One region of the Clostridium sp. M62/1 genome, then DNA from elsewhere that is predicted to be linked to it. Evidence: riboswitches for the same ligand, from Rfam matches in the RefSeq annotation. Region 1 holds a riboswitch; each other region holds the start of a gene.

Region 1 (7,697 bases):
CTGTTCCGGAAAGCATAAAATGCTGAGAGCAGGCGAAACTTAAAAGAGGCATAAACTCCCAAAACGAAAAACAAGGGAAGAGAAAAGAAATTAGGAGGGAAAGAAATGGACTTTTTACTGGAAGGCATCATGGCTATCACACCACAGCAGCTGGTCATGTATGTTGTAGGAGTTCTCCTTATCTGGCTCGCAATCAAGAAGGGGTATGAGCCGGCTCTGCTTCTGCCTATGGGGTTTGGAGCAATCTTGGTAAACCTGCCATTATCAGGCGTAATCAACCAGGTTATGGAAGGCGTAGGTGAAACGCCAGGTATTATTCAGTGGCTCTTTGAAACTACAATTGAGGCTTCTGAGGCGCTTCCAATCCTCTTATTCATCGGTATTGGCGCCATGATTGACTTTGGGCCTCTGCTTTCACAGCCGATCATGTTCCTGTTCGGTGCAGCGGCACAGTTCGGTATTTTCTTTGCTATTATTGTAGCAACTCTGCTGGGATTCGACCTGAAGGATGCGGCATCCATCGGTATCATCGGTGCAGCCGACGGTCCTACATCCATTCTCGTATCTCAGGTGCTTCATTCTGACTATGTGGGAGCGATTGCGGTAGCGGCTTATTCCTATATGGCTCTGGTTCCGATTATCCAGCCATTTGCTATCCGCCTTGTGACGACCAAGAAGGAGCGCCGCATCCATATGACATACAGCCCGAAGGCAGTTTCTAAAACTACAAAGATTGCCTTCCCGATTATCGTTACAATTATTGTAGGTCTGATTTCTCCGGCATCTGTTGCCCTGGTAGGCTTCCTGATGTTCGGAAACCTGATCCGCGAGTGCGGTGTGCTGCAGTCCATGTCCGACACAGCACAGAATGAGCTTGCAAACCTGATTACACTGCTGTTAGGTATCACAATCTCTTTCAGCATGAGAGCTGATGCTTTCGTCCGTATTGACACAGTTCTGATCATGTGCATCGGTCTTGTGGCATTCATATTCGATACAATCGGCGGTGTTGTCTTTGCGAAGATTATCAACCTGTTCCGCAAGGAGAAGATTAACCCGATGATCGGCGGTGCCGGAATTTCCGCGTTCCCAATGTCTTCTCGAGTTGTTCAGAAGATGGCTCAGGAGGAAGAGAAGGGCAACATCATCCTGATGCATGCTGTAGGTGCTAACGTATCCGGCCAGATCGCATCCGTAATCGCAGGCGGCCTTGTTATCAAGCTGGTGACACAGTTCCTGTAGGAGGAAAAAATTATGATGGACAATCTTATAATCGCCCTGGAAATTATGGCGCAGGGAATGAGCGGTATTTTCGTAGTCGTTATCCTGATTACCCTGGTTGTAATGCTGATGGGAAAGATGAATAAAAAATAACTGAAAACACTGACAACAGTGAAAAAGGCCCAGGGCGTTATGCCTTAAGGCTAAAAAGGGGAGCTCTAGTTCTGCTCAGGCGGACTAAAGCTCCCCTTTCTTCATTTTCTGCCGTTCTTCCTTCTGCTTCTGTGCTTTGGAGTTCCTGTTCTTCGTAGTTTCTATCCTTCGGAGTTCCTGCCCTTCGGAGCTCCTGTCTTTCCAGGCTCCTGCCTTTCTACATCATAGGGCTTTACTGACACACTCTGCTTCTCAAAATCAATAAAAATCTGATAGGCGTACTCATCCTCGCCGCTGGTATCCCAGATTTCCACGAATTTCGGCGTCACCTCAATCAGAATTTCAGTATCCTCATGGCTGTAGGCGTTATAGCTTTTCCAGAGATATTTCCTGTAGCCTTTCTCAAAACGCCTTCCTGGCTCCTGTGTCACAAGTCCCAGGTTTCTGGCAGTCCCCTCCACCTGGACGCCGCTCCAGCACATGGCCACCCGGGGATTTTCAAAAAGCTGTTTCGTCTTCCGGAAATTTTTGTCCGTCTTAAAGTAGATTTTTTTGTCGTAAAAAAGGCAGCTCACATTGCGCACCATCACATAGTCGTTTACGCTGGAGGCCAGAGCCATGATTTTCCACTGACCCAGCTGTTCAAACATCAGGGCCGTGGCCTGCTCAAAGGTGAGATTTTTTTCTCTGCTGAATTTCATAATTCGGTTTCCTTTCCTGTTAAGTCTGTCATCTGCGCTGTTTTAAAGAGACCTGACTCAGGCTGTCTGAGTCCTAGCTGTTCGGATGTTCCGTGCTGCCCTTCTGGCTGCCTTCATCCGAATTTTTGATCCTGACAGCTGCCGGCTGTCGGGAGGGCTGGCTCTGCCCGCCCTGGCAGGAGACAAACTGTTTGATATGGCGGCTTATCTTCTTGTAGACGGCAAAGGCCAGAACGGACAGCACTCCGTTTTTTATGAGGTTGAAGGGGATGATCCCCAGGAGAGCCAGAGATAATTCTGTGGAGAGAAGAGGGTTGACTGCCCGGCACATGGACAGAATATCATCCATCCCAATCCCCATAAAGGAGGTATAAAAGGGGATAATGATATAGAGATTTGTAAATACGGCAGTCACCGCACAGATGACGGTCCCGGCAGACATGCCGATGACTGCCCTCAGCTTTGTCTTGCGGGTGCTGTAGATGAAGACAGCCGGAAGCACGTAAGCGCAGCTTAACATAAAGTTTTGAAGTTCTCCGGTCCAGGCAGAGGAGCTGCCCTGCCAGAGTATTTTCAGGATAATTTTCAGGGTAATAATTGCCAGAGCGGCGAAGGGCCCCATGGTAAATCCGCCGATGATCTCCACCAGGCCGGAAAAGTCAAAGTCCATGAACGGCGGCATAAACGGCAGGGGAAATCGAAAAAACATCAGGGCTGCCGAGAGTCCCCCCATAAGTCCGCAGAGTGTCAGCTGTTTTGTGTTCAGTTTCTGGTTCATTTTTCTGTCCTCCTGAAATTTGATGATAACACAGAGGGAAAAGTCCGCCCTGTGCGCTGCCGTGACAGTCCTGTGTTCTGCAGGGGTTTATCACGGTCTGTTTCGCCTTACCGGGCATCCTTCTGTGCTTCTGCCCGCAGGCTTTTGCCGTGCAGCCTGAAAAAGCCGCCATACAGCAAAAAAGCCTGAAAACACAACGGTCTTCAGGTAGAGTTACAGAAAACGTCTTTTCTCATCCGGACTGTAACCGTCGGTTCTGGAATTTCACCAGATCAGCATCAGGCCTTATACGCGTTTTACGCGCTTTACGCCGTCAGGTCATGGACTGTAACCATCGGTAGGGACTTCCACCCTGCCACAAAGACTTCAGATATGGAATTGTATCAATGTGTCTTTCGACGTCATCTATAGTTTGAAGTATATACCCTGAAAGGGAAAATGTAAAGAGAAAATTTCAAAATTTCAAATATTTTAGTTACAGTTCAGCCATGCGAAGATTCCGACGCCAGACGCTTCTTGTCCGCTTTAAGCGGGCAAGAAGATATATGGCTGAACTGTTACTAATTTTATAACTATTTCCCTGTACAGAAATTCATTGAAACGGCTGCTCAGCGGCTGGGGGAGGCGGATGCAGGAAACAGGAAGGGAAGAGTCGGAGCTGCAGAGCTTTCGGAACGTGGGAACGGAGAGACAAAAGAGGATGCCTTCTGCAGAAGAAGGCATCCTCACTGACAGGGAATCTCTGAGGCAGAGGAAGGCACACCTCTTATAAAGGTCCCTGCTCTTCCTCAGAGTCAAAGTCTTTGCTGACATCTTCGATGTGTTTCTCAGAGGAAGCTTTTTTCTTCCTGCGGCCGGAACGGCCGGCAGATGAAAGGCTCTGCCCGTGTTCGGAGGCCAGGCGCTTTCTCTCATTGAGCAGCTGGAAGAACTCTTCCTCCGTGTAGTTTTCCTCCCGGAGCCTCTGCATACGGCGTTCACGGCGGCGTCTCAAGTCCTCGGCCTCTTTCTTTCTCGAGTATACAGTGTAGGCTCCGATCAGAGCCGCTGCCAGAACGAGAAGAGAAACTGCGACAGCCGGAAGGGTTGGGGCGGGGAGAGAGAAGCCCGCGCCGGATTCGCCGGGAGCCTCAGAGCTGCCGGAATCAGGGGAAGAGGATTCTGCTTCGCCGGTTCCTGTGCTCTCACTGGAAGCAGGCACTGCACTTTCTTTTAAAAGCAGGTAGGCCTGTCCGATTTTTCGGTCGTTGTAGGTGTACTGGAGAAGGGCGACAGCGCGGTCGGGATGGCTGTCAGGAAGAACAGTCACAAGCTCCAGGGCGGCATCCTGGAAGGAAGCGTCCTTTGGGATAGTGATGACAGTTCCTGCCTCGATTTCCAGATCAGACGGGCTGTATTCGGTTCCGTTTACAGCCACGGACTCCTCCCCTGTGACGTACCGGGTTTCATTGTCCGGCACGGAAAGGTTCTGAAACCGTTCAAATCCGAACTGAAGCAGGTTCTTTCCGTCCAGGAAATAGTTGGGGGACGGCTGGCCCTTCAGGATGACAGAGATCAGACATCTGCCGTCCTCTTCTGCACAGGTGACAAGGGTGTTCCCGGCCAGGGAGGTGTAGCCCGTCTTTCCCGCCTTGGCGGCCGGATAGTAAAGCTCGCTTGTCTCGTCCTCCGTGATGATCAGCCGGTGCTCATTGGTGCAGGTGACGCCGTTTGGGTTGTTGATGGTAGCAGGCAGCTTGTAGGACTTTGTGCTGGCAATTTCATAAACCTGCTGGTTGTCAAAGGCTGCCTTTGCGATCAGTGCCATGTCATAGGCAGAAACGTGCTGGGTGTCATCGTTAAGGCCGGAAGGATTTGCAAAGTGGGTGTCGTCCACGCAGCCCAGTTCACTGACCTTTTCATTCATCATCTCCACAAAGGCATCTCGGCTTCCAGCCACATGTTCGGCCAGAGCGTTGGCTGCCTGGTTGCTGGACTGCAGAAGCAGCAGATAGAGACAGTCGCGCACGGACAGGACATCGCCCTCCTCGATATTTTTCTTGTTTCCGCTTCCCGACTCCACATTGTACACGGCGTCATGGGAGAAGGTGACCATATCGTCAAGACTGCTGTTTTCTACCACTACCAGTGCTGTCAGAAGCTTTGCGATACTGGCCGGCGGCGACTGGTTATGGATGCCCTGACCAAACAGCACTGCCCCGGAATCAGCGTCAATCACAATTCCGATGTCAGCCATAATTCCTGTATCGCTTGGCCATTCAGGAGCGGCCAGAGCTGTGAGGGAAGATGACAGCATAAGCTGCAGAGAGAGCAGCAGGGCCAGGCCCGGCCTGAGGATCCGTCTTAAATTCATTTTCAAATTCCTCCGTTGTATGAAATATAATTTCAAATATGATCATCATGTAATACAAAAAGTAATGCAAATATTTTGCCTGCCGGCTGAGTACGGCGCTGCCGCCGAGTCAGACATGTGCTTACAGGCAAAATTTCTATCCTATTTCTATCTTATTAAGTATAACGTGAAACTTTTCACCTGTAAACCGAAAGAAGAAAAGTTTTAGGAACAGCAATTCAGGGGATGGAACAGAAATGTTTTATGCATTGTTTTGTTTAATGTTTCATGTAAGTATTGTAGAATTTCTCTCATTCAGTTATAATGATAAATTAGAGTAATAGTCGACTGTGAATGGCTGACCAAGACAGAAGAAATCAGGAGGATACATTTTATGACCAGAAGAGAACTGCGTGAGCACTGCTTTAAGCTGCTGTTCTGCGCTGATTTTTACCCGGAGGGGGAGACAAAGGAGCAGATAGAGCAGTATTTTACAGAACCAAGGGAGGACGATTACACCTCTGACGGCGTCTATGAACTGATTCACTGCCCGGAGCTGGACGTTTACGACAGCGGCTATGTGAAAAACAAGGTAGAAAAGGTTCTGGAAAAGCTTACAGAGCTGGATACCGCGATCAATGAGACGGCCGAGGGCTGGACTACCAGGCGCATGGGAAAGGTAGAGCTTACGATTCTGCGTCTGGCCCTGTTTGAGATCCGTTATGACGAGGAGGTGCCGGACAAGGTGGCCATCAACGAGGCCGTAGAGCTGGCAAAGAAGTTCGGCGGCGACGAGTCTCCGGCCTTTGTAAACGGAATTCTGGCAAAGCTGGTATAGGCGGCAGCTGGGCAGAGAGCTTTTGAAACGACGGAGGGAGCGCAGGTGGCAGGTGTCTATTCAGTTTCCCAGGTAAACGCCTACATTAAAAACATGTTTGCTCAGGACTTTGCCCTGAGCCGCATTTCCATTAAGGGAGAGGTGTCTAACTGCAAGTACCACACCTCGGGCCATATCTATTTTACGCTGAAAGACGGGCTGGCGGCAATCCAGGCCGTCATGTTTGCGAGCCGCAGAGGCGGACTGGACTTTGAGCTGAGGGACGGGCAGCAGGTGGTGGTGAAGGGAAGCGTGGAAGTCTATGAGAGAGACGGCCGATATCAGCTCTATGCATCCCAGATTGCCCTGGACGGGGCAGGGGATCTGTTCCGGCGGTTTGAAAAGCTCAGAAATGAGCTGGAGGAGATGGGGATGTTCGCCCCCGAGTACAAGAGGCCGATCCCGAAATTTGCCAGGACGGTTGGGGTGGTGACAGCCAGCACCGGGGCGGCCATCCGGGATATTATCAACATCTCCTCAAGGAGAAACCCCTATGTGCAGCTTGTGCTGTACCCGGCCAGGGTGCAGGGAGAGGGAGCGGCAGAGAGCATTGCAAGGGGGATTGAGGTCCTTGACAGGATGGGGCTTGACGTGATCATTGCAGGCCGCGGAGGCGGTTCCATCGAGGATCTGTGGGCCTTTAATGAGGAGATTGTGGCGCGGGCTATCTTCCGCTGCAGTACCCCTGTGATTTCTGCTGTGGGACACGAGACGGATGTGACCATAGCTGATTACGTGGCCGATTTGAGGGCGCCCACTCCCTCGGCAGCGGCTGAGCTGGCAGTGTTTGACTTTGGCCAGTTTGAGGCGCAGCTTCGGGGAGCAAAGGAGCTTCTTGCAAGAGGGCTTAAGAGGAAGATAGACGGCGTGCGCTATCAGACGGAGCAGTACCGCCTGAAGCTTCGTCTCCACGATCCTCAGCGCCAGATCAATGAAAAACGGCAGCGCCTTGTGTCGGCGGAGGATGAACTGAAGCGTCTGATGGAAAGGCGGCTGTCAGACTGCAGGCACAGGCTGGCTCTCATGAGCGGAAGACTCCACGGACAGTCTCCCCTGGAGAAACTGAGCCGTGGCTTTGGCTTTATCACCGATGAGGAGGGGCGCAGGGTGGACCATGCCGCCTCTGTAAGGCCCGGCGACCGCCTGAGCATCCGTCTGGCGGACGGGCAGATTGAGGCCAGAGCGGAGCAGACAGAGCTTTATGAGAAACTGGAAGTCCAGGAGGAGAGTTAATGGAAGACAGAGAAGAAAGAGCGCAGGACAGCGAGTACGGCTGGATTTTTGATAAGCCCCAGGAGAAGGCCGGCATGCAGGCCGGCATGGAGGCAGAGACTCAGTCTGTACCGGAGAAGAAAAAGACGGCGGCCAGGAAGAGAACCAGGAAGACCGGAAGCGACGGGCAGGAAAATTCCCGGGGACAGGAGAAAGAGGCAGGCGCCGGCGGCTCGTCCGAGGATCCCCGCTCCATTGAGGAGCTGTTTGAGGAGCTGGATCTCATGATCAGGAAGCTGGAGGACGGCAGCAGCTCTCTGGAGGATTCCTTCCGGTACTACGAGGAGGGAATGAAGCTTGTGAAGGCCTGCGCAGGAAAAATTGACCGGGTGGAAAAACAGATTGTGGCGGTCAATGATACGG
Region 2 (7,697 bases), 980 kb from region 1:
ACACACCAGATCCGCGTCCATATGGCAAGCATCGGCCATCCGCTCTTAGGGGACAGCGTCTACGGCCCGTCCAAGATCCCTTTTAAGCTGCAGGGTCAGACACTCCATGCAGGAGTGCTCGGCATTGTCCATCCGAGAACCGGAAATTATATGGAATTTTCAGCCCCTCTTCCGGAATATTTTTCCGAGCTTTTAGATAAGCTTAGAAAAATTGGATAAGCTCAGTCAGAGAAATCTAATCTTCCTTCTGGTTCCGACAGAGCTTTTATGTGCACAATTTATGAAAATTTGTCTAATAGCACATAAATATTTTTTATATGCAAAAAAATAGATGACTTTTCGGAAAATTTGCGTTATACTATCAGTATAGATAGCATAATTATAGTAGTCGGGCAGAGGGGAGTGTGTTATTATGAAACATAATCTTGTGATTACAATAGGACGTGAAAGCGGAAGTGCGGGCCGCCATATCGGCCAGCTGCTGGCCAATGATCTGGGTGTTAAGTGCTATGACAAGGAGCTGCTGACACTTGCGGCAAAGCACAGCGGACTCTGCGAAGAGCTTTTTAAATCACACGATGAAAAGCCTACAAACAGCTTTCTCTATTCTCTGATTATGGATTCCTATTCCGTCGGATATTCGGGAGGCGGTTATCTTGATATGCCTTTAAATCAGAAGGTTTTTCTGGCACAGTTCGATGCGATTAAGAAGCTGGCCGAGGAAGAATCCTGCGTGATCGTGGGCCGCTGTGCTGACTATGCGCTTGCCGACTATCCGGGAATGGTTTCTGTGTTTATCTGCGGAAATGAGGAAGATAAAATCCGCCATCTGATGGAGCGGCACAATATAGAGCGCTCAAAGGCAAAAGAAATTATGATTAAGACGGATAAAAGGCGTTCCAGCTATTACAATTACTATTCCAGCAAGCGCTGGGGAGACTGCAAGAGCTATGATCTGTGCATCAACAGCAGTGCCGTTGGCTATGAAGGGGCAGTGAAGATTATTAAGGCATTTGCAGAGACAAAGATGGAGTATCGGAAAAATAAACCGTCAGAGAAATAAAACAGCTAAATAAAATAGCTAAATAAAACAGCTTTATAACCGCCGTTAAGAAGAGCCGCAGGCTGAGCATTGTTTCAATTGTTTCAATGATTTTCAGCCTGCGGCTCTTTGCTGTGTACGATAAAAAGTATGGGCTGGCTTGGCCGTTTTAGGAATGGAGCGCATTCAAAGTTCTGCCTATATCGCCTTCAATACAAATAGCCTGTCTCTGAATCTCTTTCGGGCAGTAGGCTTCTGAAAGATTTACACAGGCATAGGCGGCCTTTGGATTCTGACAGGTCATCCTCCAAAAAGGATATTTGATGATAGACGGCGTGTTGCCGCCTACGCCCAATTCCAAATAGAGAATATGCATTCTTTCATGGCGGCGAAGAAAATCTTCATAGCGCTGAGCGGCCCTGTGCCAGCCTTCATCTTCGACAAAAGTCATATCTGCCCGCAGATTCATAGACATAGGCGCTCCGCATACGGGGCAGTGGGGCACTAATTCACCGGGCACTTTCATGTCCTTTTGTTCGGTCAGCATCCTTTTGACAACGGCTTCGTTGTCGTAGGTCTTCTGGCTGCAGGGTCTGGAACACTGCCAAAGGCCATAATCGCCCTGTATGTAGAACAGCCTGTGCTTATCAAATCCGGCCTTCTGGAAACAGTGGTCTACATTGGTAGTCAGCACGAAATAGTCCTTGTCCCGCACCAGCCTCAGAAGATCGCCGTATACAGGTTTTGGCGCGTCCAGATAGCGGTTGATGTAGATATACCGGCTCCAGTATGCCCAGTGTTCCTCTAAAGTTTCAAAGGGATAGAAGCCGCCGGAATACATATCGCGGAAACCATACTTTTGAATGAAGTCCCCAAAATATTTTTCAAAGCGTTCTCCTGTATAAGTAAAGCCAGCTGAAGCGGAAAGTCCAGCACCGGCGCCGATGATAACTGCATCTGCAGTATCCAGTTGGTGTTTCAGCCGCGATATTTTATCATAACAGACGTTTGTAGATTTCATAGTCGCTGTCTTTGAAAACATTGAAGATCACCTCGATTCTGTTTGAATTCTGCTGCTGCCATGTCCTGACTGTCTGTATGGCAATCTCTGCCGCCAGTTCATTTGGAAAATGAAATTCGCCAGTGGATATACAGCAAAATGCCACGCTCTTCAAACCGTAAGCTGCCGCTAATTTTAAACAAGAGCGATAGCAGCCTGCCAGCAGTTCACAGTCTGTCTTTGTGACGGTTCCGTAGATGATGGGCCCCACGGTGTGCAGCACATAGCGGCAAGGCAGATTGTAGGCTTTCGTGATTTTTGCCTTGCCTGTGGCTTCTTCTTTCCTCTGTCCAGCCATAATGCGGGCACACTCCATACGGAGCTGTATGCCTGCGTAAGTGTGAATAGCGTTGTCAATGCAGCCGTGACAGGGAACAAAACAGCCCAGTATCCGGCTGTTCGCCGCATTTACAATGGCGTCAGCGGCAAGGGTGGTGATATCGCCCTGCCAGAGATATATTCCCGGCTGTATCGGCGTTAGATTCTCCGGTTCTGTAACGCCCCGCTCTGCAAGCCGTTCCTGCAGATAGGCGTCCTGCACTTTCAAAAATTCTTCACTGGCTGGTACAGGCGGCCGCACATTCATCAGGCTTCGCAAAAGGCGACGCTTATCCGGCTGTCCGGCAGGAATCTCTCTATTTTTATATTCCTCGTTTTCGTTCAGCAAGCAGCGGATAAGGAAGTCAAGCCGCTGTCCCTGGGTAATTGGCTGTGTCATGGGGACTGCCTCCTTTCGACTGCCCCTGCGGGACAAATTTCAAAGCAGTTCCCGCAGTGCAGGCAGTGTTCCTGTTCAATCGCGACGGGCTTTTGTGTAATATCAATGCATTTCTGCGGACATTTCGAGTAGCACAGTTTGCAGCCGATACATTTATCTGTCACAAAGTAGCCAGTTTCCTTTGCCTGTGCGCCCCCGAAAGAAAAACTGGCCCGGTCTATGGGCCGTTTAGAAAGGTCGAACCATTCGCCAGCCCCCTCGTAGATTTTGAACACAGTGAGAGCGCTGCGGGAGGGTATATCTGGATAGATTTTCTCCATGTACAGATTTTTACGGAACAAGTCAGGCAATTTATCCGGGCCGATTTCTTTTGCCTTGCCCTGCACTGATACGGCCACGCAGGAAAGGGTATCTTCTCCCTTCATGGCAGTAAAGGCGATATTTTCATTGGCTTTCAAGCGGTCATAAAAGTTCTTCCCTTTTGCGGTCAGAAAATAGAGGCCGCTTTCATCATAGTCCATGATGTCGATGGCGCAGGTGACGGGCCGCCCCTGGCTGTCCACAGTGGCAAATGCGGAAGAATGGATTTCTTCCGCGATATATTTCAGATAATTTCTTGTCTGCATGATGAATCTCCTATTTCTGTCTGCCCTTTAATATCGGGGCAAGCCGTTTATAAAGCGGTATGGTGGCAAGGCTGATACCGATTCCTTTCAGTAAACTGAACGGAAACGCGCTGAACAGCACAACATCGAGTTTCGTCCTGATGAAGGGAATAAACTGGCCAAAAGAAGCAATCAGCTGGTCCAACGGCATGAATGCTTCAAATACGGGAAGCAGAATAAAATTCAAAAAAGGCAGACACAAAAGAAATAGCAGAGAGCACGGCACTCACTGCGAGCATACGCACATTCTGAATCGACGTTCTTTTTTGCGCGGCAATCGTTTTCATGATTCTCCTATTGAGATATGATTTAGATTAGGAACAATCCCCACAAGGTTTGATTCCTGCGGGGCTGCTCCTGTCATATCTTCTCTCATCCGGACTATTACCGTCGGCAACGGGATTTCACCGTTTCGGCTGCTGATGCAGTTCGCAGACTATCACTGCCGGTCAGGGATTCCACCTTGCCCCGAAGATAGTTGGAAAGCTCTTCTTACAGGTCATACTCCTTAGGCGGATTGCCGGAGAAGTCGGCAATCACAGCGTGAGCGTTCTTCAGGTAGAGCACCTCGAAGATCGGGTTGGCCGCCTCACCATACTGTCCCTTGACAATGGGGTTCCGGATGCACATCTCTTTGGCGGCCATGTTGTTCTCGAAAACGGCCTCGCCGTTCAGACGGATCCACGCATAAGCCGGACTGGAAACAGAAATCTCAATATTGGGATTGGCCTGCATATCCTTGTAGACTTCCTTGGTGCTGTTGGTGCAGAACCACAGCCTGCCATCCAGCTCACCGGCAAACATGAAGGGGCGGCACTTGGCCTTTCCGTCACGGCCTACGGTAGCCAGATACTGTACGGGATTTTCCTGTAAAAATTTAACAACTTCGTTCATGATGAATACCTCCTGTGTTTTCTTATGAGCTTATTGTAATCTCCTTTGTGCGGACTGTGAAGTACGCACAATATTGTGGCATAGTTACCTGTTTGTAACCATGAAAGCCTGACGTTCTGATTCAAAAATTTTGTGATTTGTGATTGATATGGAAAGAGCGTTCGTGATATGTTATTAGTACAGGTTATTTTCAGTTAAGTTTTACAGATGGGAGACAGGCGAAACGCCGAAATACAGATATGACCAATCAGCTCAGAACATACATAGCAGCTGCCGCTACCCTGGCGGCGGCCTCGATTTTGCCAGTTAAAATTTCACAATATACGGACATCAGCGGACTTGCCGCTTTTGAGGAAAATGAAGGCGGAGAGGATGAGAAAAAAAATTTAAAAGAGGAGGCTGTGGTGAGAAAGGCAGGTGCTGAAGCCGGCCTCAGAATAGATGGAAGGAATACGAAAGTGTTCACAGACACAGGTGCCAAAGAAACGGGTGTTCTAAAGAAGGCTGCCTGGTACTGTCAGGAGTTTCTGGAACACCTTCAGCCGTCGAATATGGGAGCCGGATACACCCCGTCTGCCCTCAGTCTGAATCTGGCATATCTCTTTTCACAGCCAGGGAATGCAGCGGGGATGGAGAATCTGATGTTTCAGGAGATACAGAGAGGGCTCTGCCTGCTCAATCCGTCCCATCACCTTCAGTCTCTGGGCGGAAAGCTTTTTGAAAAGCTGAATGAGAAGGAACAGGAGTGGATGTACAGAATTTACCATGATTTGAACCGGCTTCCATACAGGACGAGCATCCATCTGCAGTTTTTAGACGGAGATGCCCAGGCAGATGAAAGCTATACCAACTCACAGGAAATTTTGTCCTTAGCCAGTGTTTATGCCTATTACCACTCCTGGGATGACTATGAAGCAACAGAAGACTATGCCTTTAAATTGTGGGAGCTTTCTCACCAGTATGATATTTCTGTAGGCTCTGTCTATTACTGCGGCGGCTGTGAAGAGGAGGAGAGCGGGGAAACAGAAAGTGTGCCTAAGAGAGAGGTGCTTCCAGAAAATGAAACTCTGAATCAGGAAAAAGCTGCAGAGATTTCAGCTGAAGGGCAGGCAGTGCAGATGCCCTCCGGGCCGGCTTCCGATCCAAAAGCTCAGACAGACGAAGGGGCGGCGAAGGCGGTAGAGAACCATACGGCAAGTACAGACAGCAGAGAACAGAGCGGAGAAACTGTAAGCAAAGAAAATACAGACAATGAAGCAGACAGCGAAGCTGCAGGAAATGCAGTAAAAAATGGAAACAGCCAAAATATGGATACTTCAGTAAAAAGCGAGAACAGCCAAAATGGGGATGTTTCGGTAAAAAATGAGAACAGCCAAGGTACAGGAGTTTCAGTAAAAACCAAATACAGCGAGAAGACAGGTAATGCAGAGGGAGAAAAGATAAATCGTCAGCAGATACCTGACATCAGCCAGGAAATGGCACAGCAGGCTTCGGCGGGACAGGAGACGGGAGACGGAGAGAACTTTTCAGGGTGCCCGGGACATGTGGACGTCACAGTAACTGTCCGTATCAACGGCCTTGACGAAAAGAACAATCTTTTTTTGCTGGCTCAGGGCATACAGGAGACAGAAGCTGCAGAGGAGGAGAGCCCGGAAGATGCCGTTTATTCTGCCATGGCAGAGACTCTGATTTGGCCGGGGTGGAATGACGATACCATGAAGGCGGCGTGTGCCCTGGCTGACCAGGATTGGGAGGCACAGTTCGGCTTTACCCGCCCGGCAGTGTCCTTTGGAAAGACGCTTACGAGACAGGAATATGAAACGTATATGAGCCTCCTGCCTGATGAGCTGTCGGCGGAGAGAAAGTCCCTGATAGCTTTTGCGCTGGATTCCGTGGGAAAGGTTCCATATTACTATGGAGGAAAACCGGCCTGCCCTGGATTTGGCGGAAACAACTTCTTTTCGCTGACATCTCCGGACACAATGGGGCGCACCTTAAAAGGCCTCGACTGTTCCGGATGGATCAACTGGGTTTACTGGTCGGTTCTGGGCTCCCCGATTACAAGTGCAGGCACCAGCAGTCTGGCCGAGAGCGGAAGAGCAGTCACAAAGGAGGAGCTGAAGCCGGGAGATATTGCAGTTATATCAGGAGATGATGCCCATGTTGTTATGTTTCTGGGATGGGATGAGGCGACGGGGGATATGATATGTATCCACGAGAGCGCCGGAAATACCAATAACGTGACAGTAAGTCATACGAACAGGGAATGGACTGATTACCGGAGTTTAGTGGAATAGGGATAATGGTTTGAAATAGAGCAAAAAGATGAACCTGTTGCTTTTGTCCAAACCGTTCTGGAAGGCCGGAACCTGATGCTGAAGGAAATCGGATAAAAAAACTTTTCCCCTGGGGCATGGCTACAGGGGATTTTTATAGATTATCAATGATTCAGTATATCGCCATCAGTTCACCCGGCTGGACCTGCATAGCACAGCAGCACATGAAAACCAGAATCACCGATAACAAACCGGAAAACATCTTACGGAACAGAAGAGCCACCTTCATCTATAACTATTCGTGAAAGAATAGTTTATCGAATAGTTTGTGCGAAAAGCGGTTTATACAGCTCTTTTGCCTTTCACCGGTTCCTGTTTGTGCCTTCACAAGGTCCATGGCCTGTTCCTGGGATTAATTTGTGTTTTTTGTGTTTTATGCTGCGCTCCTTGCAATCTTCAATGTTTCAGATATACAGCTTTATCATTTCGTCCAATCGCCCAGTCCGTGCCTTGTTTATTTAAACTCTGCTGACTGCTATAAAGTGTTTTGTATTGTCTGCTGTTTATGTTTACATTATGAATTATTTGATTATATAAATCGTCTGTCCCTTTTCGCTTTTCACCTTTCCGCTTTCTGCTTCGTTGTACGCCTTGCCTCATTTTGCACCTATTTCCATGTTCCACTCTATACCCTGCCATCTAGTGTTCTCTGTGGCAAAGCTGTTTGGCCCTTCTGAAATCATACTTTAAAGTTCTTCCTGTGGCTAATGTCGGCCATATTGATCGTTTTAATTGTTAATTAAATAACAAGAAAGCAATAAAGAATTGCCGTTTCCGATCTATTCCCAGTCTGTGGTTTGGAACCGCTGCAGCCAGGCAGAATATTTTGACTTTTCAGTTTTGCAGAGAATCGTTCTTATGTTATAATGAATATTGGGTAAACGAGCAGTGAATAAAGACAACTATTTCAATACCCAGACACTGAAGATACAGGAGAATTTATGAAGTTACAACGACTGTTGAGCCTGACGCGTCAGGCTTT
Region 3 (7,697 bases), 1.3 Mb from region 1:
CACAGATGACAAAGTTGATAATATCCCCTGTAAGCCCTGCCTGTACCGACATGGGCAGTCTTGTGAACAATTCCAGATTTCCGAAGGAATGGAGTCTCAGGTTGATGATTCCCGCCATGGCAAAGGCACATCCCTGAAGCACCGCATACACCACATACAGCGGAAGGGCGCAGAACATGAACATAAATTCAAGAGGTTCTGTAACTCCTGTCAGGAAAACGGCCAGACCGGTTGAAAAGAACATGGAGCGGTAGCTCTTTCTGCGCTCCGGCTCTACTCTTCTGTACATGGCCAGGGCAATGCCCAGAATCAGTCCGGTAGCTCCTATCATCTGTCCTACCTTAAAGCGGGCAGGTGTAACCGTTGTCAGCAGTTCCTGGTAGCCGGCCATGTCACCGGCTCCCTTCAGGTTAATCAGATCCGTTACCCAGGCCAGCCAGAGCGGATCCTGTCCGAATACCTGGGAGCCTGCGTTGGCTCCTGTGAGGATCGTGTAGGTTCCTCCAAAGGAGGTGTAGTTCATCGGAATCGTCAGCATGTGGTGCAGTCCGAAGGGGATGAGCAGACGCTCCAGGGTTCCGTAGATAAACGGAGCCAGCACCGGCGAGGTGGAAGAAGAGTTGGCAATCCAGACGCCGAAAGCGTTAATTCCCGTCTGAACAACCGGCCACACAACCGCCAGCACCAGAGAGATAATCACGGACCAGGCGATTACCACCAGAGGTACGAAGCGCTTTCCGTTAAAGAAGGCCAGCGCGTCCGGCAGCTTCCTGTAATTGTAATACCGGTTGTAAATGGTTCCTCCTGCAAATCCTGCAATGATGCCCACAAACACGCCCATATTCAGGGCAGGTGCGCCCAGCACAGAGGTGAAATATCCGTCCACTGCGATCTCACGCCCGAACAGAGTGTGGGTCACAGCGCCTTCCGTTTCCAGCATCTCTGCAGTCACCCCAAAAACAGAGCCCGTAATCATGTTGATCAGAATAAACGCAATGAGGGCAGCAAAGGCGCCGCCTGCCTTCTCCTTCGCCCAGGAGCCGCCGATGGCAGCTGCAAACAGGATATGCAGATTGTTGATTACCGCCCATCCGATGTTTTCCATGGTGCTTCCGATTGTCATGACAGCTCCCATATCGCCGCCTGCCATCTGCACCAGCTTTCCAAGGCTTATCATCAGCCCTGCCGCCGGCATGACGGCAATAACCGTCATCAGCACCTTGCCCAGCTTCTGGAGGAAATCAAAGTTAATGGGGAAACGCTTTTTCTGAGCTTTTTTCGTCTCTTTCCTGCTGCCAGGCTCTGGCCTGCTCTCCGGGGCAGTCGTCTCCTCTGCCTTCGTGCTTCCTATCTCCACTGACTCTGCCCTGCCCACAGCCGGTGAATCGGTGCTGCCTGCGCCCGCTGCATCACTCTGCTCTGCGCCCTCCAGGCAGTCGTCAAAAATGGCAATCAGCTCTGTCTCTCCTGCCTTTACCGGCCCGTGGAAGATATTCATGCTGCGCCCTCCCAGCCCGCCGCAGACCAGAACAGGGGTGACTGCATTGATCTTTTTCTCCGACAGCGCCTTCAGATCGGCCTCTGCCACCAGCTCTCCTGCCTTCACCTTATCTCCCGGCTTCACGTACGCCTGGAAGCACTCGCCCTTCAGCCCCACTGTCTCCAATCCGAAGTGAACCAGCACCTCTACGCCTTCCTCTGTCCTGAAACCATAGGCGTGGAGTGTGGGCGCCACCGACACCACCTCCCCGTCTACCGGGCTCACAATCCGCCCGTCTGTGGGCTCAATGGCTGCTCCCTCCCCGATAATCTTCTGGGAAAATACCGGATCCGGGACCTGCTCGATGGGAACTGCTGTTCCGGTGACGGGAGCCTTCAGGATAATTCCCGTACATCCTCCTGCTGTCTGCTCTTTCATATATACTCTCCTCCTGTTTTTACCGGCAGGCCTGATGCAAACCGATTATTTACAGCCGCTTTTCCTTTTCGGCCTTCTCCTGTGCCTTCCTGTCAGTCTGCTCTCGCCCGCTATGTTTGCATTATTTAGTGCAATCGTTTGCATTAAATATAAATCCGCTATCATGCAAAATCAATACTTTCGTCATATTTTTTTCTCTTTCTCCCTTTTTTACAAATAACCATCTGCCTTTTTGTGCAAAATTACGCATACTTTTGCAAACGATTGCGCAAAATTTGCAAAACAGTTTGACATTCTCTCCCGCCACATTTAAACTAGATAAAAAAGCATCTGAGCTGTTTTCCCCCTCTTTAAACAGACGTTTGGGGAACTGCCAAAACAGCAAAGCAGCGCAAAGGAGGTTTATTCATGCCAGTTACCATAAAAGACGTAGCCGCACTTGCCGGCGTATCTCCCTCCACTGTGTCCAGAACCTGCAAGGATCATCCGTCCATCAGCCGCCAGACAAAGGAAAAGGTGAGAAAGGCCATGGATATCCTGGGCTATGAGCCAAATTTTCAGGCCAGCAGTCTGGCCTCCCAGAACTCCAGAACCATCGGGATCATCCTCCCGCCGTCTGAGCGTGAGACTTATGAAAACTCGTTTTTCCTGGAGGTCATCCGGGGCATCAGCCTTTTGTGCAATCAAAAGCAGTATATCAATACTGTGATCACCGGAAAGGACGAGGAGGAGATCCTGAAAGCCGTCAAAACCATGGCGAAAAACGGCATGGCGGAGGGCTTTATTGTCCTCTACTCCAGGGAGAAGGATCCGATTATCAGCTATCTGTTCGACGAGGGGCTTCTCTATGTGCTGGTGGGAAAGGCTTTCAGAAATGCCAATCAGACTATCTATGTGGACAACGACAATGTCCTGGCCGGCAGGGAGGCTGCCCAGTATCTGATCTCTCTGGGGCACAGGCGCATCGCCTACCTGTCCGGCGATCACTCCCAGCTCTTTGTGGGCGACAGAAAGGCCGGCTGTATGCTGGCGCTGACAGAAAACGGGCTGCCAGTGCGGCAGGAATACTTTATCGAAGCCTCCATCTCCTCCGAGGCCGGGCGCTGTCAGCTTGAGGCCCTTTTAAAAAGTCCTGAGCGGCCTACCGGCATCATCGTCAGCGACGATATTCTGGCCACCTGGCTGGAACGCCTCTGCACGGATATCGGGATTCAGATCCCGGAGGAGCTTTCCGTCGTCTCCTTCAATAACTCCATCTTTGCAAAGCTGACAAGACCTCAGCTTACCTCTGTTGACGTCCACTCCCTGCAGCTGGGCACCGAAGCCGCCGCACAGATGATCAGTCACATTGAAAACCCGAACCTGCTGGCCACTAAAACCATCGTGCCCCACCACATGGCAGAGAGGGAGAGCTGCAGACCGCTCCCCTGTACAGGTGCACATGGTGATGAAGCGAGTCTGCTGTAATATGCATCCCGGTCCTTTTTTATCCGGCCGCCGGAAACCTGAAGGTTCTGACCTGCTCAAAATGATTATTCTCCACATAGCAGACGGCCTGCTCCCTGGCGGAGAAAACGAAAGAAACTCTGGTAGCCCAGGGTCCCTCCTGCCGGACGGCATGGAGGAGAGAAAATGCGTCTGATACCCCAAAGGTATTTCCGTATTGACTCAGAATCCTCCCAGCTCTTTCGTATCGGTCATCACCCGGAACCAGGAAAGGGCGAGTACTTTCCGGGGAGAGCAGGGAATAATTTGTCATGAGAGAATACCTCCCCGTATCTTCCCTGCAGCCGATTCCAGGCTCAATCACCAGCGTGCGCCCTCCTTTGTCGGACAGCACGGCCTGCATAGTCGCGTCCGGTGCATAGACAATCTTCTTTGTCCCGGCGATGGAACAGGCCTCGTCGAATGTGATCTGTGCCCGGATAAACTGCTCCGTCAGATCTGCCACTGTCACACAGCCTTCCCTGTCCTCATAGGTCCCTGCGGGATTTCCATGGACATACAGCAGTGTTCCGGCATTGCCGTTTCGGTGAACACCGTGATAGGCATGCCGCGCTCCGTCAGGGCGCAGAATTCCAATATAGAATCTGTCCTCTTCCTCCATTATCTGATAATCCCAGACAGCGGGATCTATATCAAAATTAAACCCGGTGATCACCTCATCTCCCCGATAGACAAATCTGGTACACATATCCTTCCTCCTCACTGTTTTTCTTTTTATCATACTCTGTCTGCATGCGCAGAACAAGACACGGGACTTTACAGAATGAAACTGTACCAGATCAAAAGTCCCCAAATGAGGAAGCCCGTTCTCATACCTTCCCCGCCGGTGGGAGGCTTGCCGGCGCGGGGCCGCCGGAGCCGTCAAGCTCTCCTGCGGCCGGGTATGTGTGTACTCGGGGAGTGCCCTTATTTTTGAGAGGCGCCGTGTCTTTTGAAAGGGACAAAATCTTTAAATCTTTGCAACAGATCAAAAAGACAGGGGCCCGTCATCGAGGCCCCTGCCGGTTATTTCTGATAAATGATTTTTCGTATGGCATGTACAGACAGACAGTATTTTTCAGCCAGTTCCTCCGCAGAGACCCCATTTCGGTACTCCGCTGTGATACGGCTGTTTCGCTGCTGCAGTTCCTGCCGGTACCCGGATACTTCTCCCCACCGCTTTTGCTGTGTCTGATCGGTTGGAACGTAGATATATCCTTCCTGGATATATCTCTGCAGCTCCCTGACTAACGGTTCTGGCAGAAGCACTCTCGCATTGATATACTTCATGCAGGCTTCCTCCTTGAAATAATCGCCAGGAGGCAAAGCCGGCATCTCATTCTGCGACTATTATATCTCCATGCAAGCGTCGCAGCCTGCCGGCTTTGCATGGAGCCATGCCTCGTTGAGTTTCATCTCCACCCCTTCCTTCCGTCATTCACCTGTTCTGCTGTCATCCTCCGTTCTCTGCTTGGAACGCATTTAATTCCGTTTCAGGAAATTGGAGATCCGCTTGTACAGGATAAAGGTGACAAGGCCGTTGATTCCCGCCTTGATAACATTAAAGCCTATGATAAAGGCCATCAGATCCCATACCACTTCCCTGGTCACACCCATAAACAGAGGTGTGATAATCAGGTTTGCCCCTACCATGACAGCAGCCATGGCCGCTGTGCCCGCCGCCAGCCCGATCACGGCAAAGGTTTTTGTCTTTTTCCTGTGATAGATGGTTCCAGCCGCCACGACAAGTGTTCCCGTAGCGATCAGGTGCATAAGAATCCCGTAGAGTCCGCTTCCTGCGCTGACTGTGACGCCCTGGATCACCGAGGTCACAAGGGTGAGCGCAAGGCCCGCAGCCGGTCCAAAGGTAAAGGTTCCTATTAAAATCGGAATATCAGCCGGATCGTACTCCAGAAACGCAACCGCCGGAAACAGCGGAAAATGGATAAGGTACACAAGCACAATGGAAACTGCCACAAGGGAGCCCATCTTTACAAGGCGCAGAGTCTGATCCCTGCCTGTCTGAGAATAGCGGGTCATCGTTTTGTTCATCTTCAAATTCCTCCTGATAGAAAAGTATGCCTGCAGTTTCCGTTTCTGTGATTGACTCTCCGTTTTCCTCCCGGGCGTCTCCTGATACCTCATATCTGCTCTCTGCTGACACCCTGAAGCACCTTCACACAGGTTATCCTTCACAAAAACAGACCTGCCGGGCCGTCGGCCCTGAATGCTGTGAATATAGAAAAGAATCTGACAGGAAACAAAAAGGTCCTGAAAATAAATTTCAAGACCAGAAAAATACATAACCGTATTTTTGTTTCTTTCATCCGGACTGTACCGTTGGTATGGGGTTCCCACCCATTCTGCCCTCCAAAGGAAAGCTCGCGGACTCGAAGCCAAAGCTCATCACCGCCAGTGAGGAATTTCACCTCGCCCTGAAACAGATTTTTCTACTACATAGTAGCACGTATCAGAAGCCGTGTCAAATATTAATCACCATTCCCCCATCTGCCCTCCCCTTCCATTCCCTCCATCAAAGAAATTCTCGCTTACACCCTCCTCCGCCTGACACTCCCTTCCCCTCCACAAAAGCCCCCTCGCTTACACTCCCTCCCCCGCCCGACACTCCTCCCCCCGCCATAAAAGAAAAACTCAGAAACCGTTCCCTCGGTTTCTGAGTTTTTGCTTTTATGGCCTACTTTTATGCCCTACTTTTATGCCCTATCTTTATAATGATGTGCCTCCTCCAGCATCATATCCTTCACCTTCATGAGCCGGATCTGGGTACTCCTCTCATTCTCATCCAGCTTCATGGTAATATATTTGATATTCCTCTGGGTTTCCGGGATGATGACATGTTCCAGGGCATTTACCCTTCGTCTGGTTTTTTCAATCTCCGCCGCCATAAGCTGGCAGGCTTTCTCGGTCTGTGCAAGCTTCAGCATCTCCGGCAGCACGTCCTGCAGAGACTTTACAGCTCCGTCCAGATCGCTGGACGTAAAGGCGAAGCCGTAGGGATAAATATCATGTTCGCTGGCCGTCCTGGTCTTGTACTCAAACACGGGTATGTCCACGCTCATGATATTCTTTTTCCCGGCTTCCAGATACACCTCCTGCTTCGGCGCCATCAGAGCGGTGTTCAGGGCCTGTTCGCTCATTCCCGCCCTGGCAATGACAAAGTTTAAATTCGCGCTCCGTATTCCGTCCTCCACTTTCTGTCTGAGAGCCATATTTTCCCTGACCAAATCGAGGAACTGGCGCATCAGCTCATCTCGCTTGTCTTTTAAGAGCTTGTGGCCTCTGACAGCTGTGGTCAGCTTTTTTTTGAGCCTTGTAAGCTCCATTCTGGTGGGGTTCACCTGGGCCTGAGCCATGCTTCACACCTCCCCTATTCCTTCCCGTAGTACATATCCAGGAACTTGTCGTCGATTCTCTTCAGCTCGCTTCTCGGAAGGATGGAGAGCAGCTTCCAGCCAATCTTTAAGGTTTCCTCAATGCTCCTGTCTGTCTCATAGCCCTGGGAAACGTACTCCTTCTCAAAGGCGTCGGCAAATTTCGCGTAAATCAGATCCACGTCGGACAAGGCCGCCTCACCCAGAATAACCATCAGCTCCTTGGCCTCCTTGCCCCTTGCGTAGGCTGCAAAGAGCTGGTTCATGGTGTTGGAGTGGTCGGCTCTCGTCTTTCCCTCGCCGATTCCCTTATCCTTCAGACGGGACAGGGACGGAAGCACGTCGATAGGCGGCATAACTCCCTTTCTGTAGAGCTCACGGCTCAGGATGATCTGCCCCTCTGTGATGTAGCCCGTCAGGTCCGGGATCGGATGGGTTTTATCATCCTCGGGCATGGTAAGGATCGGGATCATGGTAATGGAGCCAGTTTTCCCGTTCTGCCGCCCTGCTCTCTCATAGATGGAGGCCAGATCCGTATACATGTATCCCGGATAGCCGCGGCGGCCCGGAACCTCCTTCCTGGCCGCGGAGATCTCTCTCAGGGCATCGGCATAGTTTGTAATATCCGTCAGAATAACCAGCACGTGCATATTTTTTTCAAAGGCCAGGTACTCCGCCGCCGTCAGCGCCATCTTCGGGGTGGCGATTCGCTCTACGGCCGGATCGTTTGCCAGATTGATAAAGAGCACGGTCCGGTCGATGGCTCCCGTCTCCTTAAAGCTCTCCGTAAAGAAGTGGGACTCCTCGAAGGTAATTCCCATGGCTGCAAAGACAACGGCAAACTGCTCATCTGTCCCCCGCACCTTGGCCTGTCTTGCAATCTGGGCCGCCAGGTTTGCGTG

The links. Region 1 has a riboswitch for FMN ahead of LK436_RS06420 (ECF transporter S component). Riboswitches for the same ligand answer to the same signal wherever they lie in the genome.
Region 2: it holds a riboswitch for FMN, as region 1 does, so the genes downstream of both, LK436_RS10625 (4Fe-4S binding protein) here and LK436_RS06420 (ECF transporter S component) in region 1, are expected to answer to the same signal.
Region 3: it holds a riboswitch for FMN, as region 1 does, so the genes downstream of both, LK436_RS17875 (ECF transporter S component) here and LK436_RS06420 (ECF transporter S component) in region 1, are expected to answer to the same signal.

Annotation. Positions count from the first base shown of each region.
Region 1 covers NZ_CP085988.1:1,290,447-1,298,143, forward strand. Annotated here, with positions in the region: gene LK436_RS06410 (sodium ion-translocating decarboxylase subunit beta) at 106-1,242, shown strand; gene LK436_RS18360 (OadG-related small transporter subunit) at 1,255-1,374, shown strand; gene LK436_RS06415 (pyridoxamine 5'-phosphate oxidase family protein) at 1,536-2,075, opposite strand; gene LK436_RS06420 (ECF transporter S component) at 2,149-2,853, opposite strand; FMN riboswitch at 3,074-3,222, opposite strand; gene LK436_RS06425 (D-alanyl-D-alanine carboxypeptidase family protein) at 3,620-5,206, opposite strand; gene nusB (transcription antitermination factor NusB) at 5,580-6,023, shown strand; gene xseA (exodeoxyribonuclease VII large subunit) at 6,069-7,295, shown strand; gene xseB (exodeoxyribonuclease VII small subunit) at 7,295-7,697, shown strand, end outside.
Region 2 covers NZ_CP085988.1:2,272,370-2,280,066, forward strand. Annotated here, with positions in the region: gene LK436_RS10605 (RluA family pseudouridine synthase) at 1-219, shown strand, start outside; gene LK436_RS10610 (AAA family ATPase) at 413-1,063, shown strand; gene LK436_RS10615 (SIR2 family NAD-dependent protein deacylase) at 1,212-2,063, opposite strand; gene LK436_RS10620 (protein-ADP-ribose hydrolase) at 2,038-2,820, opposite strand; gene LK436_RS10625 (4Fe-4S binding protein) at 2,817-3,446, opposite strand; FMN riboswitch at 3,846-3,965, opposite strand; gene LK436_RS10630 (pyridoxamine 5'-phosphate oxidase family protein) at 3,978-4,379, opposite strand; gene LK436_RS10635 (NlpC/P60 family protein) at 4,679-6,676, shown strand; gene LK436_RS10640 (tRNA 2-thiocytidine(32) synthetase TtcA) at 7,657-7,697, shown strand, end outside.
Region 3 covers NZ_CP085988.1:3,846,629-3,854,325, forward strand. Annotated here, with positions in the region: gene LK436_RS17855 (PTS transporter subunit IIBC) at 1-1,918, opposite strand, end outside; gene LK436_RS17860 (LacI family DNA-binding transcriptional regulator) at 2,327-3,385, shown strand; gene LK436_RS17865 (hypothetical protein) at 3,405-4,112, opposite strand; gene LK436_RS17870 (CD3324 family protein) at 4,430-4,693, opposite strand; gene LK436_RS17875 (ECF transporter S component) at 4,886-5,455, opposite strand; FMN riboswitch at 5,715-5,850, opposite strand; gene LK436_RS17880 (V-type ATP synthase subunit D) at 6,118-6,777, opposite strand; gene LK436_RS17885 (V-type ATP synthase subunit B) at 6,792-7,697, opposite strand, start outside.